3 regions of the Margalitia sp. FSL K6-0131 genome follow, and region 2 is predicted to be linked to each of the others. Evidence: riboswitches for the same ligand, from Rfam matches in the RefSeq annotation. Region 2 holds a riboswitch; each other region holds the start of a gene.

Region 1 (6,221 bases), 2.6 Mb from region 2:
TGAAGCAACGGAGATAAATAAGTGAAAACCACAAATGTACCTCCATACCCGAGGGCTGTGATAATAAATACCATTAATATCCGGCCATTTCTGATAAGATTTAGCTGACTGCGAAAAGTAGTACGGGCAGGTTTTTTTAAATCAGACGGAACAAGAATACTGTTTGCAATGAAGGCGATTATACCAACAATTACAATTAATATAAATGCGAATCTCCATCCCAATTGCTGACCAATAAAAGTACCAAAGGGAACACCCGTAACAGTAGCCACAGTAAGCCCGGAAAACATGATGGATATCGCACTGGCTCTTCGATTTTCCGGAACGATATCGGCTGCAATAGTAGAGCCAATTGACATAAATACTCCATGTGAGAATGCAGAAATCACACGAGCTGCCAGTAGTATTCCAATACTAGTAGCACTGGCCGCAATACTGTTGCCAAGGATAAAAATAATCATTATCCAAAGTAAAAGGGACTTTCGTGACATTGCCGATGTTAAGGATGTTAAAATCGGTGCCCCGAACGTTACACCTAAAGCATATAAGGAAACCGTTAATCCCGCTGTTGTAACGGAAATTTTCAAATCATTCGCGATCAACGGCAATAATCCAACACTAATAAATTCAGTTGTACCGATAGCAAATGCACTTACAGCTAACGCTAGTAAGGCAAACGTACTTCGATTTTTATTTGCTGTCATTTGTATCCTCCTTAATAAATGTATATATAGAATGGTGTAATTGAAAAAATATATGAGTGAACTTCCCGTCGACAAATGCTATTATGGGATATATAAAACGTATTGAAAAGTACGTACTTTAAAGTGCTATAGGTACCTGAAGGTTTTATAGGTACTTTTTAGTTCCTATAGAGTAGGAGGAGCAATCATGCCAAAAAAGAAGTACAACATCGGAGTAGAAGCAACACTGGAAGTGATTGGGGGAAAATGGAAATGTGTTATTTTATGTCATTTAACACATGGAAAAAAACGGACTAGCGAATTAAAACGCCTTATGCCGCAGATTACCCAAAAGATGCTTACACAGCAATTAAGAGAACTGGAAGCGGATGGGGTTATTAAACGAATTATCTATAATCAAGTTCCGCCAAAAGTTGAATATGAATTGAGTGAGTATGGTTGGAGTTTAAAAGGTATTTTAGATTCTTTATGTGCATGGGGAGAATTTCATTTAGATAAAGTATACGGAGACAAATCTGAGGTATTAGAAGAAAGTATTTTAAATGAAAAATAAGGGTATTTTTCGAATACCCTTAATATCTTTTATACATTCCAACGGATTTTGGCTGTGTATAATCAAAACCAAACTTTTTATATAGTTGATCTGCAGGCAAATCTGCAATTAAACTTACATATGAATCTGCAGGTGCATTTTTATCCAAGTAATTTGTCAGCTCTGTCATAATCGTTTTTCCTAGTCCTTGTCCTTGATAGGCGGGATCAACTGCAATATCAACAATATGATAGAAGTTGCCACCATCTCCAATAATTCTTCCCATCCCGATTAATTTTTCTCCAAATCGAAGAGTTACAGCAAGAGTGGAGTTTTTCAGGCCTGTTTTGGAAGCATTGAGATCTTTAGAGCTTAATCCTGCTTTGACCCGCAGTTCATTATATTCCTCCGGTGCAGGTGCTTCATAAAATATTTTATAATCTATCATGATTTATCCCCTTTTTTTTATTTCATTTTAACTCATAAAAAAATTTCCGGCTATAAAAGCCGGAAAAAGGATTAGGGTATTTAAATAAGGGGGTTACTTGATAATGGAGGGGACCATAATCAAGTAGGAAAATTACTAGCTTGTCCTATTAACAATTACATCATAATCTCTCAAACCTAAAAATTAATGAAAAATAAATTAGAATTAGATGAGAAACAAAATTGTCACAATTGAATCAAAAAATGCACCAAAAACGGTGCTGAAGTTAGAATATTCCCGGTCCTGGTGGAGGTGGCGGAGGGTTATTCCGCTGGTCAAAAGGATTTTTTTCAATATCTTTATTGATCTGTTTTGTCGTATTTGAAGTTACTCTAAAGAAAATGATGGGTAGGATAATGACAAATGCAAGAACAATATAAATCCACATATTAGTCACCACCTTTAAAGAGTGTATATTATCATTAGATGCCAATATTAAAGAAAGATGACAAAAATGGATAAGGTTTATTACCGCTAATTGAAAATGGACGTTTAATCGTGCTTTTTTATGAGGTCAGAGCGGGAATCCGGTAGAAGGAGAATCGTGCCTGAACACAATGCCGGACTGGGAAAACGGTAACGATCAACGGTTGAATGTGCCCGAAGAGGAGAATAAAACGGAAAAATGGTAACAATGAACGGCTGAATATTCCCATGGAAGGTGCTAAAGCATGAAACAGGTAACAATAGATGATGAATAATTGTGCCACAATCAAATTCAGAACGCAAAAGCGGTAACAAAGCACGGAAATTCCCCACTCGTTACCCCTTACTAAACCAAAGAAAAGCAATCCTATTCCCTTTATATAACACTTTTAGTATAAGTAATAGTACTACGTTCAATCATGCCATTTTTCTTAAATTGGTCAATATGTGTCATCCAATAAATCCCGGTAAATAAACCTCCTAAAATAAATAGGATGGATATAAGAAAAAATATGATTTGCTTTTTTTTATTTTTCATATAAGTCTCCCTCCGCACAAATGCAATCTTTTAATAATATATGCCATAATAGTGGGTGGAAGCAACAACAATGATATAGAAGCAAAAAGGAGACAGGTGCAATGTATTCAATTCAAGAACTAATGGACGAAGGTTTAAAAATATACGAATTAAGAGATGGAGATTCATACATAAAAGTTGTACCGGAACGCGGTGGAATAATCACAGAATTCGGGATCAGCGGCACCGAAATTCTTTATTTAAATAGGGAAACTCTGTTAGATAGAGAAGCAAACATTAGAGGAGGAATTCCAATTTTATTCCCCATAAGCGGACAATTGCAAAAAGGTGAATACGAACTTCAAGGAAATACCTATAAAATGAAAAATCATGGTTTTGCGAGAAATATGCCTTGGGAAGTAGTAAAGACTTCTACAGAAGGGGAGTTATCGATTACTTTAAGATTAGAAAGTAATGAAGAAACAAGAAAATCTTATCCATTTGATTTTGAGGTTGTTTTTAAATATATCTTAAAAGAGAATACTCTTTATATAGAACAGGATTATAAAAATTTATCCGAATTAGAAATGCCATTTTATGCCGGATTCCATCCATATTTTAAAACGTCGAAAAAGGTATTAACCATAGAATCTGACGCCAAAACATATCTTGATTATAATGACAATCAAGAGAAAATATTTAAAGGGATCATCGACTTATCTGATAAAAAAGAATCGTTGATGTTACTGGACACTGTGAAAAACGAAGTCCAATTTAAACTTGAGGAAACAAATAAACTAGTTTCATTAGAATATGGCAAGGAATTTAACTATATTGTCTGTTGGACAGAACATGGGAAGGAATTTGTTTGTGTTGAACCATGGATGGCAAAAACATATGAAATGAATCAAAAAGAAGAATTGGTGTATTTAAAACCAAATGAGTCGTTAACGACCTTTTTTCAAATCAAGGTGGAATAAGACAAGGTGTCTCCTTGTCTTTAATTTTTTTCATCGCATAGCCTCAATAGATAGTTTCATCTAAGTGTCGAATTCTCTCTTTTTTTGCTGAAAAATGATTGATATAAGTAACCGAAAAATGATATGTTTAAAAGGTAAAAACAACGATAATAGCAAACCTTTTGAAAAATGGGGACGCAAAGCCACGGGTCTAAGGTTCGGAAGAATGATGATCGCCGGGTTACCGAAAGTTTATTGATAATAATATGAAAAAGATTTTGAAATCTTGTCTTATTAAGTATTCCTATTATGATTTCGGAATTCCTCCTTTATGCGGTCTACTCCCCACTGTCTGCTCGTCTTGTCCTGGATTTTTGTGAAGAAAACCACAAAGTCAAATTGTCTGACCAAGACATTTTTTCCATTTGTTTCTCTATCTTAGAGAAAATTGTTTAAAGAAAGAAGGATTTTATTAAAGATGGCAATAGACGTAAACCAGAAGTCAGATAGATATAGCTATAATCAAATAAAAGAGCATTTATATTCATATATTTTTCCGGCAAATAGTTTGACCTTTTTAGTAAACCAGAAGCTGGAAGTTGAGATGTCAGGGGATCAAATTGTCGATTATATTCTTACTAATTTACCGAGGAGACAAATTCTTGAACTTTTAGAGATGCTCGAAATTATTAAAAATCGCAATTCGAGTCCCATAAGTTATCTACAATATATTTTATATGGAATCGATCAATACAAAGAGCGAAAATAATATAATTGGTATACAGCCTTGTAAAAGTTATAGACCCTCTTGTTATTTCAAATACTTATAGACGATAACTTTCTCCGTTCCTGAAGTTGATATTGGTCTTATAAGTTATTTAATCTAAAAGGCAGTTCATTGTGAAAATCTTTATCCATTTACTGAACTCGTGATGATCATACTGCTTCTGCCATAACGCTGAAAAAAATGAAAGGAAGAATTTAGCTCTTATTTATAGCTAAGTTCTCCATAACCAACCATTGCTTTTCCATCTGGAGGAGCTTTTTTCATCTTGAACCTCATTCGTTCATTATATTAGTGGACTGGATCCCCCCATAACTAACTTAATAATCCATTTTTTCTCTGATAACATAAAATACACGAGTTCTTTTCAATCCTAATATGTGATTCGATTCGGGGCACTCTACTTAAAAAGATTAGGATGTTTTTCAAGTTTTCTTCTCAAAGGTACTATAGTATATGTAAAGAGCCTTTGATAAAATATAGGTGGCTAACTTAAATGACCAAAGAGGAATCGTTAATGATCAGAATCGTAAGTTACCATGAAAGAAAACCGTGTTAGGAATTCAATGCAATAAGTTATTGTAGCTTTCTATAAAAGCTATAAAACATATACTAATACATTTATTAAAATAAAAAAGGAAATTTGATGCTAGACTAAAAAGTGGACACAGATTGTTATAATAAATATATCAATTATAATGAGGTGTGTCCGTATGGCAAAAGGTAATGGTAAACGATACGAAGAGTCTTTTAAAATTGAAACTGTAAAGTATATTAGCGAAAACCATAAATCTGTAGCTCAAGTGGCGAGAGAAGTTGGTGTAAACGAAAATACATTACATGGTTGGATGAAAAAGTATGGTCAACAACCGGAAATCAAGGCTGTACAATCTTTCTCCTCGGAAGGTGCTGCTTTAAAAGCTCTTCAGAAAGAAATGCGCGATTTAAAGGAGGAAAATGAAATCTTAAAAAAGGCGATGCACTACTTCGCGAAAAGCCCTCGGTAAAATATGAATTTATTCATAAGAATCGCTCCCAATTCCGAGTGGAGAAGATGTGCAAAGTCCTGGGAGTATCCAAGAGTGGTTACTTCAAATGGTTAAACCGACCAAAAAGTAACCGGCAGAAAAAGCACGAGAAATTAGCACAAAAAATTCTGAAGACCCATTTAGAATTTAAACAACGTTACGGCAGCGTGAAAATTACTAAAACCCTTAATAAACGTGGCATGAAGGTAAGTGAGCGTACGGTTTCCCGTATTATGACGAAGAACCAATGGAAGTCTTGTACAGTCAAGAAATACAAGGCTACGACCAATTCAAAACATAAACATCCAGTAAGTGAAAACGTCCTAGATCGACAGTTTAAAGCAAGCAAACCAAACCAATTTTGGGTAACGGATATCACTTATATACCGACCAATGAGGGCTGGTTGTATTTGGCGACCGTAATGGACTTATATTCTCGTAAAATAGTAGGTTGGGCTATGGGCAAAACTATGACAAAGGAATTGGTTATCTCTGCATTAAAAATGGCTTACAAGCGTCAAAAGCCGGGAAAAGGCGTCATTCATCACTCAGACAGAGGTGTTCAATATGCTTCCTCTGAGTATCAGAAACTATTAAAAAAGTATCATATGATTGGTAGTATGAGCCGTAAAGGAAACTGTTATGACAATGCTTGCATTGAATCGTTTCACGGTATTCTTAAACGTGAGTTAGTTTATCAAACCAAGTATAGAACAAGAGAAGAAGCGAAGAAATCATTATTTGAATACATCGAGTTCTTCTACAATTCTAAGCGGATTCATTC
Region 2 (6,221 bases):
TTGGGTAAGGATGCTGATACATCCGAATCGCCAACCTTTTGGTTTTGGTTATCCCCAAATATAATATTTTTAATCGTAATCCCTGATGCGACTTCCGCTTTTCCAAGTTCTAATATAAAACTGTCCATATTCAAAACAACCGGAAGCTGTGTTTGCAAGTTCGTTGCATCTGTTATGAGCGCAGGATCTGTTTTTTCCTTCGGGAAAGATTTAAGCTTTTCATCTCGCAGTTCTGAATTTATATATTGTATGTTTCTTTTAGTTGGGATTATTTTTTGTATGTACAAAAGAGTCGATGTAATAAAAAATAAAAGGAAGATGATGATTGTTATAAATACTTTAAGATTTTTCCCGACCACCTTTTATTCTTCCTTTCCATTCTTATTTTTCAAATAAGATTCATTAAGTATTATCGTATATTGGGCAAAGTATCTAGGCAAAATATTTTGATCGGATGCATTCATATCAGCAGTAGTTATATTTTCGATTTTCACATCCCGAACAAATTTAGCTTGATTTAAGTGTCTCATATAATATGCTGCATCATTACTAGTATCAAATTGCACCGTTAATTGGACTGTGCGGTCATCCCGTAAAGAAAAATTTGTAATAAATCCCCTTTCTGGCAATAGCGTAATGATTTCCTTTAACATGCTTACAGTTGAAATGGGGTAATCATTTGCCCACTGTATTGCCTTCTTTAAATCAAGGATAGCCTGCTGCTTTTTATCAATCGGAATATTTTGTTTTACTTTATTTAATTGTTTTTCATAGATTAATTGGCTATTCAATACTGCCTCTTGCTGTTTTATAGACGTATAATAGGAATAAAAAATAGCTAGGGAGACTGCCAAAATAATCAGAATCCCTGATAGGACAAACCAAAATAAATTGGGACGGTGTTTTTTTTCTATAAGATTAATGTCTACTAGCATGCATTTACACCTACTTTAATGTTAAACCGATGCATTCCGAAAAAACGGGTGGGATGTTAATATTCTTTTTTGTCTGGAATAATGAGTCTGTAAGGGGTTGAACCTTAATAGTACTATGCTCTTTTAATTGTTCCACGTACTGGCTAATATATGGATGCTCTCCAGCTATTAATAATTTATTTATTTCATATTGACCATTTGTTAAATTAAATTGATAGAAGTTTCGAATTCGATCGATTTCCCGTTCTATTTGTTGAATTTGTCCTGTTTTCACTTGAGAATCCTCTTTCATTGCCCAATTTTCATAAGTATATCTTGAGGATTGAAATTCTAATTCGAATTGATCAGTAAAATGAATTTGATGAACATATAATGGTTTATGTTCGTAGAATATCGATAATTGGATGTATGCTAATTGAATTTGAACAACTAAAAGATGCTCATCTCGGCTGGCAAGATCCAAATGATAATATAAACGATATAAAGACAGAATGGATAAATCCATCACAACCGGTTTTAATTTTATTTTTTTTAAAAGATTTACATATTGCTGGACAACCGATTCACGTGAAGAAATCATTAAAACCTCACGATGATCTTGACCTGCCTTCCATTCTACTGCTTCAATAAGCGGATCTTCAAATGGCAAATGCAGGCTCTCCCCGACAGACATGTAAAGATAGCCTTTAATTTCTTCTGTAGGAACCTCCTCTGGAACAAGCACCTTTCTTACAATGGTATGTCCATCCGATAGACACAAATATGTAGGCATTCTTCTAATTTTATTTTCGTAGAGAAATTGCTCCAGTAAAGTCCTTAATGTGGGAGCATCTTCAATTAGTCCACCACGGAGAACTCCTTTAGGTAAGCATTTTTGACCAAATTTAAGGATAACATTATTTTTACCGGTTACGATAAAACGAACGTAATGGTCCGTAAACATTAAATGTAAACGATGCTGTCTAGAAAATAGTTGTAGGTCCATTTACTTCACTCCCCATTACATAAACATGCTTACATACCATGAAATAATATTATCTCCGAAAAAAAATGATAGAATTGCACCTGCACCAATGAAAGGGCCGAATGGTATAGGTTTTCTCTTTTTATATTTTCGTGCAATCATCATTAAAATACCAAAGACTGCACCAAGGAAAGTAGCAATTAGGAACGTTAAAAAAGTATATTTTAGCCCTAGTATTATGCCAAGGACAAAAAATAATTTAATATCTCCACCGCCCATTGCACCTTTACTTAATATAGCTATTAGAAATAATAGGGCAAATCCAAAAACAGCCCCGACTATAGGGTCCCACCAAGGTTCGGAAGGAAACATAATCTTTAAGATAATAAATATTACGGTAAAAATTAATAGAATTTTATCTGGAATAATCATATAAATAAGATCTGATACTGTAATAATCACTATTAATGATAAAAGCAATAAAGCAAATAGCAGCTCAATTCCCCAGCCTGATTTAGCATATGCGAATGCAAATAAGCACCCTGTAATTGCCTCCATAACAGGATAGATATAAGAAATAGATGTTTTACAGGAACGGCATTTTCCTAATTGAAAAATAAAAGAAAATACGGGGATTAATTCAAACCAGCGCAATTTATGCTTACAGTGCGGACACTGTGATCCTGGATAAATAAGTGATTTTTTTTCAGGGATACGTAAGCCCACTACGTTAAAGAAAGATCCAAGAATCAAACCTACTACTGCAAAATAGATTGTCCAAAATATATTCATTGGTTGAGAGTTTGTGCTCCTTTTCAATTTATGACACTTTCATTATTTGTATATTATCATATGATAGAAATATATGTTATAAAAAAAGGAGCATTGGATGCCCCTTTTTTTGATTATAAAGATATCAGTTTATTTTGCGTTTCCTGCATTTAATTTTGATTCATCTGCATTTACAACCTCAGTTCCACCAGAAGATACTAGAACGATTGTATAGTTATATTTTCCATTACTATCTTTTGTAATGGTTACTTTACTTTTTTCATCATTATATTTATCTCCCTTTTTAGAAGGGTCCTGTGGAATATTATCTAGATAACCAGCACTCACTAATTCACTTAATTTTAAATCCCTAGTTCCTGTTGAACTTGGGAGAATTTTATCATCTTGCGCAGCCACACCTATCTTCGCAGCATTAATAATCATTAACCCGTTTGAAATGTGTGCATCTGTCCGTGATTTGTTGATAAGTCCCCCTACACTAGGCACTGCAATAGCGGTTACAATCGCAAGAATAACAATTACAGCAAGCAATTCAACAAGAGTCATCCCTTTTTGATTCTTCATTACCTTTTGGAATCTGCTTCTCATTTTCTCTTCTCCTTCTTTAAATATGTAATAAAAAAGCCAACTTCATATTTATTAATCTAGGATGTTAATAGGTTAATAAACATAAAATTGGCGGGTTGCACTACAAGCTCCGAGCCATTCAAGTGCCCATATACAAATGACTCTTCTTCGCTTCCAATTTCTATCTTAAATCTAAGCTCATTATACTATTCCAAATATCGCTATTACAACATATTTTTACTAATCTATACATAATTTTTATAGTGATAGTCGATTTATTGGATATTTTGAAACACGCTATACATTGGGATGGTGATGGCCGCAACAATCGTTCCTACAACTCCGGCGAGAAAAACAATCATCATAGGCTCTAAAAGAGATTTCAATTGCTCTGTTGCCTGATCAACCTCAGATTCATAAAATTCCGCAACTTTTTCTAACATATAGTCTATTGTTCCTGATTGTTCGCCTATGATCATCATTTGTGAAACTAGAGGGGGAATAGCCCAATGATCCTTCATGGGTTCTGCAATTGACTTTCCCTCTTCTATATAATTCTTTGATTCGCCAAGGATTTTGGCAATCACTTGATTTCCAACGACATTTTCCACAATGCTGATTGCATGCAATATCGGAACGGAAGAAGCAAATAATGTGCTAAGAGTTCTAGTCATCCTTGCTAAAGCTGCTTTTTGGATAATTTTTCCGAATACTGGAATTTTAAGTTTTATCATGTCCAAATAAAAGCTGCCATTTTTCGACCTTACCAATAAATAATATCCTAATAACAACAACAGCAGAAAAAGTATAAATAACCAAAAATAATGCACAACAAATTGACTAGAATTTAGCAGCCACAATGTTAAAGCTGGCAATTTTGCATTAAATGAAGCAAACATGCCAGCAAATTTGGGAACAATCACAGCTAGCATAAAGATAACTACCGCTATTGATATAATTGCCAATATGATTGGATAGGACATTGCCGCCTTAATTTTCTGCCGAGTTTGATGCTGCTTTTCAAAATAAACAGCCATTCTTTCCAAAATCTCCTCTATTTGACCGCTAGCCTCCCCAGCTTTCATCATATTGATAAACATGGAGGGAAAAATAGTTGGAAATTTTTCAGCCGCTTCGGTATAAGATTTTCCTGTTTGAATATCCTCATATATATTGTAAAGGGTTTGTTTTAAAACACGATTTACTGTTTGCTCCGCTAAAATTTTTGTTGAATCAACAACGCTAATTCCCGCCTTAATCAATGTACTGAATTGACGAATATAAATGACTAAATCTTTATGCTTTATATTTGGCTTTATAACATTAATTTCCCGATACAATATTCCCTTTAATTCTGTTAAAGAACGGATCGCAATACCTTTTTCTTTCATCTTTAAAACGGCTTCATTATAATTTGCCGCCTTCAGTTTGCCTTTTACCCTTTCACCTTTTCGATTCCTTCCGATATATTGAAAGACTGCCATTAAAGAACACCATCCAATAAATATGGTCTAGCGTCATTTGCTGAAATTTTTTCTTGTTCCACTAAAGCTTGAATCGCCATTTGCATCGTTTGCATTCCCGCTGCTTTACTTGTTTGCATAACGCTTTGAATTTGATGGATTTTTTCATTGCGAATTAAATTTCGGATTGCAGGATTATTAATTAAAATCTCAAAGGCACCAATTCTGCTATTTTGTTGCTTATGTTGAAATAATCTTTGCGAAATGATAGCCCGTAATACGGAAGCCAATTGAATTCTAACTTGTGCTTGTTGTTCTGATGGAAATACATCAATGATTCGATCAATAGTTGTCGGTGCGTCCGTTGTATGCAAGGTAGCTAGTACCAAGTGTCCTGTTTCTGCAGCAGTTATCGCCGTTGATATTGTTTCTAAATCCCTCATCTCACCCACGAGGATAACATCGGGATCTTGTCTTAAACATGCTCTTAAGGCATTGGAGAATGATTTTGTATCAAACCCTATTTCTCGCTGGTCAATGATACATGTCCCGTGTTTATGTAAATATTCAATAGGGTCTTCTAGTGTAATAATATGTTTTTTAACGGTACGATTCATCTTATCTAGCATCGCTGCTAAAGTAGTCGACTTTCCACTTCCGGTTGGCCCTGTCACTAATATCAGACCTTGGGGCTGTATAGCAAGGTCGCTAAGAACCGATGGCAATCCTAATTCGTCAAATGTAGGGATTCTAGTAGGAATAACCCTAATAGCTAAACTGATACATGAACGTTGGTGAAATGCATTCACTCGAAAACGTGAAACCCCTTCTATTCCATAGGAAAAATCAAGTTCCCCTGTTTCTTTAAATTGCTTCCACATGGAATCAGGAATAATCGCTTTTGCCATTTCTTCTGTATCACTAGGCTTGAGCGGCTCTTGTCCAAATTTTTTTAATTCTCCATTTAACCTCATCATTGGCGGCACTCCAACCGTTAAATGGATATCTGAAGTGCCAATTTCAAATGCAGCGGTCAATATTGCATCTAGTTTTTCTTTCATGTATATCCCCCTAGTCCGGTAAAGTTACTCTAAGTATTTCATCAACCGTTGTTAACCCAGACTTAGCTTTTAACAATCCGTCATCTATTAAGAAAAGCATTCCTTTTTTTAATGCTGCAAGCTTAATCTCTTCCATATTCTGATTATTATATAGTAAATGACGAATATCATCGTCTATTATAAAAAGCTCATGTATCGCCAATCGCCCTTTATAACCAGTTTGCCGGCAAGAGGAGCAGCCCTTGCCGCGATAGAGAGTCTGAACTTGCAAGCCTCTTTTCTCAAATAATTGTTTTTCCATCATTGTAGGCTCATATGGTTCTGTACAATCTTTACATAATTTTCGTACTAGTCTTTGAGCAACTACACCAGATAGTGCCGAAACAACTAAATAAGGCTCAACATTCATATCTAATAGTCTCGGAATAGTAGAAATAGA
Region 3 (6,221 bases), 2.2 Mb from region 2:
TTTGGAATACATTCCAAATGGGGGCCCCCAAGTCGTGCTGGGTGTCTTCACATCGAAGCATGGTAAATTAGAAGATAAGGAGACCATTAAAGCACGCGTGAAGGAAGCAACAAAATACGTACCATTAGAGCAATTATGTATCAGCCCTCAATGCGGTTTTGCTTCTACTCATCATGGGAATATTTTATCCGAAGAAGAACAATGGGCGAAGTTGAAATATATTGTAGATATTTCTAAAGAAATATGGGGATAGGAAATAACTAATTTTTAACCAAGTTGTTTTAAAACGGTGAATCACCCAAAAGTGTTGTTAAATAAACAGTTTTGGGTGTTTTTTCTAGGAAAGATGAAATAGGCAGAATTTGAAATGAACGATTGTCTATTTATTATTCTTGCCTTCTATCGCATGCACATTCTTCCAATTTTCATATTAAGTTTTATTTATCGTAGAAAAGTATCTGATTTTTTAATTATTCAAGCCCTAACACAAAATGTTCAAGTGCTCCTCATGAAAAAAAGAGAGTTCGCAATAAAATGCAAACTCTCTTTTTTAGTTGCCCCTGCCAAGGAATTTAATCTTACCATAAACCGATAGAAAAGTTTATAGTGGACTAGGGAATCTTTGTGGAAATAGAAAATCTGATTTCATGAATACAGCTTTGATATCGATTGGCCCAGAATAATTTTCATGCCGGGGTAAAAATGTTCAAATCATGTTCGTTTCTTACTTTACTACCATACTTTCCCGCTTTCTTTTCTCAGCTTCCACATTCTATCTGTCCATTCTTTTACCTTTTTACTAATTTCACTCGCTCTGTCATCGATTTCTTTATATTTTTCTTGACTTAATTGGGAAGCGAAATTTCGTAATTGTTCGTTTCTTTCGGATAACCAGTTCCGCAGGGTTGAAGATGTCTCCGAATCGATCCAATGGTTTTCTTCCAGTAACTGGACTGCTTTCGTATATCTGTCATTTTCGCGCGATATCATATTTTTCAGCGGTTCACTTAGTGAATCAAATCGTTTATACTCTGCTAAAACTTCCCATGGATCAGGTGCCTTCGTAAAAGAATAAGCAAGATCGAGCGCGGAAGGAAGCCATTGTTCTTCGATGGTTTTACTTAAATCGTTCGGATTATTAGCGGAATAATACTTGCCGTTCCCCGCGTCCGCCACTTTCTTTAATTGATCTTCCGATTTGGAATCTACATCAAAGCCGATGATGTTTACTTTATACTCATTATTTACAGATGCGAATGCTTCGGCTTCTTTTACTGGATTGCCTCCGCAGGTTTCCGCACCGTCACTGACGATATAAATCGTCGTATCGGCTTCATAGTCTTTTGCCATTTCCTTCGCTTTCTTTATCGCTCCTGCAAGCGGTGTCCACCCTTTCGCTTGAAAGGAGTTTACCGCTTTGACAAACGTGTTTTCGTTGTATTTTCCCATTGTATATTTCTCTTCAATTGCGCTGCACGACTTTTTCATATCTTTATCAGCAGAACTTCCGACATGTCCATATACAATGAGAGAAACATCACTTGTTTGCCCGATTGTTTTCGCAAAACGTTTGACCGCATCTTTGGCAATGGCCATCTTCATTTTGCCTCCAACTTTCTGCAGCATACTGGAGCTCGCATCCAGTAATATGATTGCTTTTGAGCTTTTTGCTTTCCCATTTTCTGTTTTAGTCATTTTTTCCGGTTCCGGCAAATCCGGTTCTTTAAAGTCAGGTTTAAATGCTTCTGCTTTTTCAATGACATCCTTATAATAGGGACTCCCAAGTAAATAGAGTAATCCTTTTTCAAGCTTTTCCGGGTTCTTCGTTTCCTCCGTTAATGACTTTAATTGTTCTGTCAGCTTACCCTTCAGTTCGCTGTCCATATCAGTCGGGAACAATGGGACATCTTTTGTTTCTTGTTCCATCGTATTATCTTTTACTAATATTCCAGCTTTTTGATCCTTTAAAGCTTCTTTGGTTGAATCCAGCTGGATATCGTTTAGTATTGATTGCCAATTATTCTTCTCTTTCTTTTGCACCGCTTCCGCCTTTTTTGTTTTTCTGGAATGATCGTTTTCTTTATTGGCGACTTTTTCTCCGTTGCAGCCGACAAGTAGCAAATTAACCGTTAAAAAAATTCCTAACAGTTTTTTCATTTCCCCCACTCCTCTTCAAGCAAAAAATGTGATTTTTGCACTAACAAAATTGTAAATACATACTATATCTTCCAATTATAGCGAAAAGTTTTTACCTTTTTTCCTTATAATTAAAAATTCCGACTTTATACCTATAAGACTAGTGAAAAAGTACTTCCTGAGTCGTATAAAATAAATCAGATGAAACCCAGACCAATCTAATCTCGAATATGTGTACAAACAGATTTCGGTCATTGTTTGTTTTGCTTTACTCTTGATGACAGGGTGTTCAGGAACACAAGTTGTAACGAAACAAAAAGACTTGGCAGTGTGTTTTCCCTTATTTGCGAGTATAAAAATAATAAAAAGGAATTGACTGAAAATATATACCATTTAGAAAAAACTCTATATAATAGGTGTAGGCAGAACACGATCATGAGCTATGGTGATGGTGTTCTACTTTTCTGAGAAATGAATATGGGGGGAGAAACTTTCGATGTCTGTTGATAATGAGATTTTAATGGATAAAGAAAAACAAAATGAACCAAAGGTGAAAGTGGAAAGAAAAGAGGGAGAACCGACTCCAGCTTTCAAAGGTGCTTCTTGGGCAGCGCTGTTAATAGGTGTTGTTGCTTATCTTATCGGTTTGTTTAATGCAACGATGGAATTGAACGAAAAAGGGTATTACTTTGCGGTTTTAATATTTGGACTTTATTCAGCGGTATCCTTACAAAAAGCGGTCAGAGATAAAGATGAGGGTATACCGGTTACCAATATTTATTATGGCATTAGTTGGATTGCACTTATGATATCCATTTTATTAATGGCCATCGGTTTATACAATGCGGGAAGTATTGTTTTAAGCGAAAAGGGTTTTTATGGCATGGCATTTGTCCTTAGTTTATTTGCGGCCATAACAGTTCAAAAAAATATTAGAGATACACAGAGAGCAAGAGAAAGAGATTGAACACGCGGGGACGGTTCTGCCGTATCAAACTAACGAGAAAGCGCCACATCCATAAAAAAATAAGATATCTCTAATGAAAAAGAAGCATTCGTCATTTTATGTCGAATGCTTCTTTTCCTATATATAACGATGCATTGGGATTTGCCTAATCATATGCAAACAAAGTAAAAAATTCTAGTTCGACAAAAAATTATAAATAATTTATAATGTAATAGTTCAATATCATCATGAGCTTAGTACTGCTTTTTTGTCTAAAATTGAAAAAGGCAAACTTATCGAAAGGTAAGGACGCAAAGCTACGAGTCTAATATCCTCTAGGATAATGATAGTCGGGTTGCCAAGAATAATAAACATGCGATTATTCGATGATTTGGCTGTCCTTATCTGTATCTGGGATAGCTTTTTTTATTGCACTCGTTCGAAAAGAATGTGCAAAGGTTAACAAAGAAGTATAGCAGACTATAGAGAAAAAGGAGATGAAAAGATGATAGTCGTAGATAAAAAGAAATACAAAATGGCAATTAATGAAGGCGCGAAGGAAGTTCATGTACAGGTGCATGGATTAATGAGGGAGGAAGATGTAGAAGGTTATATGATAGATTTACAGGATACGATTAATAAAGTAACAAGACAAGAATATACGTTTGTTGTCGATGCGACTCACCAAACACCTGTCCCATCAAAGGTTGTACCGCAGTTGGAGCAAACGATGAAATTTTATTCTAGCTTAGGTTTTAAGGATATCCTTGTAGTAAAACCTTCCTCTAAAATTGCTCAAGTGCAAATTAGGAATGCACTTGAAAGAATAGTGTTCGCAGGTACATTTGTCGATAAAGTACCTTACTCTATGTAAATAGAAAGATAATTTTTCATCTATTATTTGAAAGGAAGATCAACTAGTGCAAACAACACAAGCGTTATATACCTATGAAATTGTTACAAAGGAACAAACAGATTTAATTCAGAAAGCAGCAGAGTGTCTTGCTAGAACATTTATTGGAGTGGATGTTGCTGGGAAATGGGTTCAGGAACCGATGGTAGGTCAATTACATTTAGATTATGATGATTTCTATCAGTTTACCAAGGATTATTTAGACTCTACTGTAGAGCAGGGATATTGCGCAGTCGCTTTGGATGGTAACAATAATGTTGTTGGGGTGCTTGCTGGAGATACAAATGCACCAGAGATTATCGGAGAAGATGTATTTGAAGGTTCTTTTTATGATATGAATGTCATTCTGCATGTTTTGGAAGATGTGGATAAACGTTTCATGGAAGATTATCAAAAACGACACGGAAAAGAAATCCGAGATGGAGAGTTATTGCACCTATTCATGTTAGGAGTAATTGCGGAACATGACCGGCACGAAATTATTCAACAATTAGGAAATAGTTTGATTACAAAAGCAAAAACACAAGGGTTGAAGGCTATTTTAGCGGAAGCGACAAATCCGAAGTCTATACGTGTAATGGAAAAATATCATAATATACAAAAATATATAGATTTAGATGGAAATTATATTGTTCATAAATATCAGGAAAATAGTAAATTGAATGGTATTCCTGAAAATGTAGCGGATGGAACATATATTCTATTAAAAGAGCTTTAAAATAATGATCAATAATTAAAAGGAGTTAGGGGATTTATATATCATGGAAGCTATTTTGCTAGGTATTATTGTTATTTTATTGGTGGTATCAGTCTATTTTGCTTACCGGTATTATTCAATAAAACGTCATCAAATTAATAAAGAGATAATAAATGGAATGAAAGAAGTAGCAGCAGGTAATATCATAAATAAAGTGAATGAAAGAAGTTCTGATCATACTGTATTTAATCAATTAATTGAGTTTTTCAGCCGAGTTAGGGAAACGTTTTTTTCCTTTTCAAAAAATGTCAATGATATAGGAGAAAATCTCGCTGAAACGGGTGAATATGCTTCTGAGAAAGCCGATATTGTAAGAGCGGCAATTGATGAGGTAGGCAGAGGCTTACAGAAACAATTAGTCGCCACAGAAGAAAGCGCCGCATCTATGGAAGAAATGGCACAGGCTATCGAAGATCTATCAGTGAGATCCAATCAAATTTCAGAACAATCGAATACTACCTTAGCATTGACGCAAGATGGAAACGAGAAGCTAAAGAATTCCTTAGAAAAGATGGAGCAATTTAATCAAACGATAAATACAACATCTGATGCAATAAATAAACTCGGAGAAAAATCTCACGAAATCGGCACTATTGTAAAAGTGATTACAGGGATTTCAGAACAAATTAATTTATTAGCATTGAATGCAGCAATAGAAGCTGCCCGTGCGGGGGAACATGGTAAAGGATTTGCGGTTGTTGCGGATGAGGTTCGAAAATTGGCCGAACAATCACGCCAGTCTTCTTCTGAAGTATCAAATATTGTAAAGAATATACAAGAAGAAACGGAAATAGTTGTCGAGTCCATGCAACAGGGAACAGAAGAATTTAAAGAAACAAATTCGACTATTGTCGAGGTTGGAGCCATGTTCGAAAAGATACTATCTACTACAAAGATCATTGCTGAAAATAATGAAAATACTTCCGCAAGTACAGAAGAATTATCTTCTGCTACTCAGCAGATAATGACAGCAATTGTGGAGATAGCTTCTATTTCTCGGGAATCTGTTGAAATGTTTGAGGAACTAATTGAAATTAGTGATGATGAACTACATACAATGGAAAAACTTGTAGAGGAAGCAAAAGATCTTGTAGAGTTAAAAAATGATGTAAACAAATTACTTGTATGGAGTAATGGTGTTGAAACTGCTGAAGCTTAAGTGAGACAAGATGGTGAAAATAAGGTCAGTGCAGCAATATAAAGATTTTCACCTTGCTGGCTGATAAGTATATGTTGCTTCTCAGAGGTTTATCCAACTTGTGGGAAGCTTCTTTTTTATGCGTGGGCATGAACGGATATAAAGTGCAAAAGGAGCAAGTTGTTTTATTTTGAAACAAGCAAATGTGACCACAGAAATTATATTAGGAAAATTTTATCTTTTATCAGGATAATAATAATGGTAAAATAATACTATTAAAAAATGCGTTTACACCAGCAATTTCATATTAGTAACTTTTTCAGGGTAAAAA

Evidence for each region. A riboswitch is a leader RNA that binds a small molecule or an ion and turns the genes downstream of it on or off. The one in region 2 is predicted to bind cyclic di-GMP.
Region 1: it holds a riboswitch for cyclic di-GMP, as region 2 does, so the genes downstream of both, NSQ59_RS22445 (hypothetical protein) here and NSQ59_RS09420 (type II secretion system protein) in region 2, are expected to answer to the same signal.
Region 3: it holds a riboswitch for cyclic di-GMP, as region 2 does, so the genes downstream of both, NSQ59_RS20220 (hypothetical protein) here and NSQ59_RS09420 (type II secretion system protein) in region 2, are expected to answer to the same signal.

What each region holds. Positions count from the first base shown of each region.
Region 1 covers NZ_JBBOZS010000001.1:4,578,752-4,584,972, reverse strand. The annotation lists gene NSQ59_RS22470 (MFS transporter) at 1-704, opposite strand, end outside; gene NSQ59_RS22465 (winged helix-turn-helix transcriptional regulator) at 892-1,257, shown strand; gene NSQ59_RS22460 (GNAT family N-acetyltransferase) at 1,277-1,684, opposite strand; gene NSQ59_RS22455 (hypothetical protein) at 2,526-2,687, opposite strand; gene NSQ59_RS22450 (aldose epimerase family protein) at 2,789-3,646, shown strand; cyclic di-GMP riboswitch class I at 3,788-3,874, shown strand; gene NSQ59_RS22445 (hypothetical protein) at 4,104-4,394, shown strand; one part of gene NSQ59_RS22440 (IS3 family transposase) at 5,123-5,384, shown strand; one part of gene NSQ59_RS22440 (IS3 family transposase) at 5,384-6,221, shown strand, end outside.
Region 2 covers NZ_JBBOZS010000001.1:1,954,354-1,960,574, reverse strand. The annotation lists gene NSQ59_RS09440 (LysM peptidoglycan-binding domain-containing protein) at 1-359, opposite strand, end outside; gene NSQ59_RS09435 (PilN domain-containing protein) at 363-935, opposite strand; gene pilM (type IV pilus biogenesis protein PilM) at 946-1,920, opposite strand; gene NSQ59_RS09425 (prepilin peptidase) at 1,936-2,691, opposite strand; gene NSQ59_RS09420 (type II secretion system protein) at 2,821-3,279, opposite strand; cyclic di-GMP riboswitch class II at 3,360-3,443, opposite strand; gene NSQ59_RS09415 (type II secretion system F family protein) at 3,534-4,742, opposite strand; gene NSQ59_RS09410 (type IV pilus twitching motility protein PilT) at 4,742-5,782, opposite strand; gene NSQ59_RS09405 (GspE/PulE family protein) at 5,793-6,221, opposite strand, start outside.
Region 3 covers NZ_JBBOZS010000001.1:4,132,666-4,138,886, reverse strand. The annotation lists gene NSQ59_RS20235 (5-methyltetrahydropteroyltriglutamate--homocysteine S-methyltransferase) at 1-253, shown strand, start outside; gene NSQ59_RS20230 (vWA domain-containing protein) at 733-2,157, opposite strand; gene yiaA (inner membrane protein YiaA) at 2,633-3,103, shown strand; cyclic di-GMP riboswitch class I at 3,359-3,445, shown strand; gene NSQ59_RS20220 (hypothetical protein) at 3,588-3,956, shown strand; gene NSQ59_RS20215 (hypothetical protein) at 4,003-4,713, shown strand; gene NSQ59_RS20210 (methyl-accepting chemotaxis protein) at 4,757-5,911, shown strand.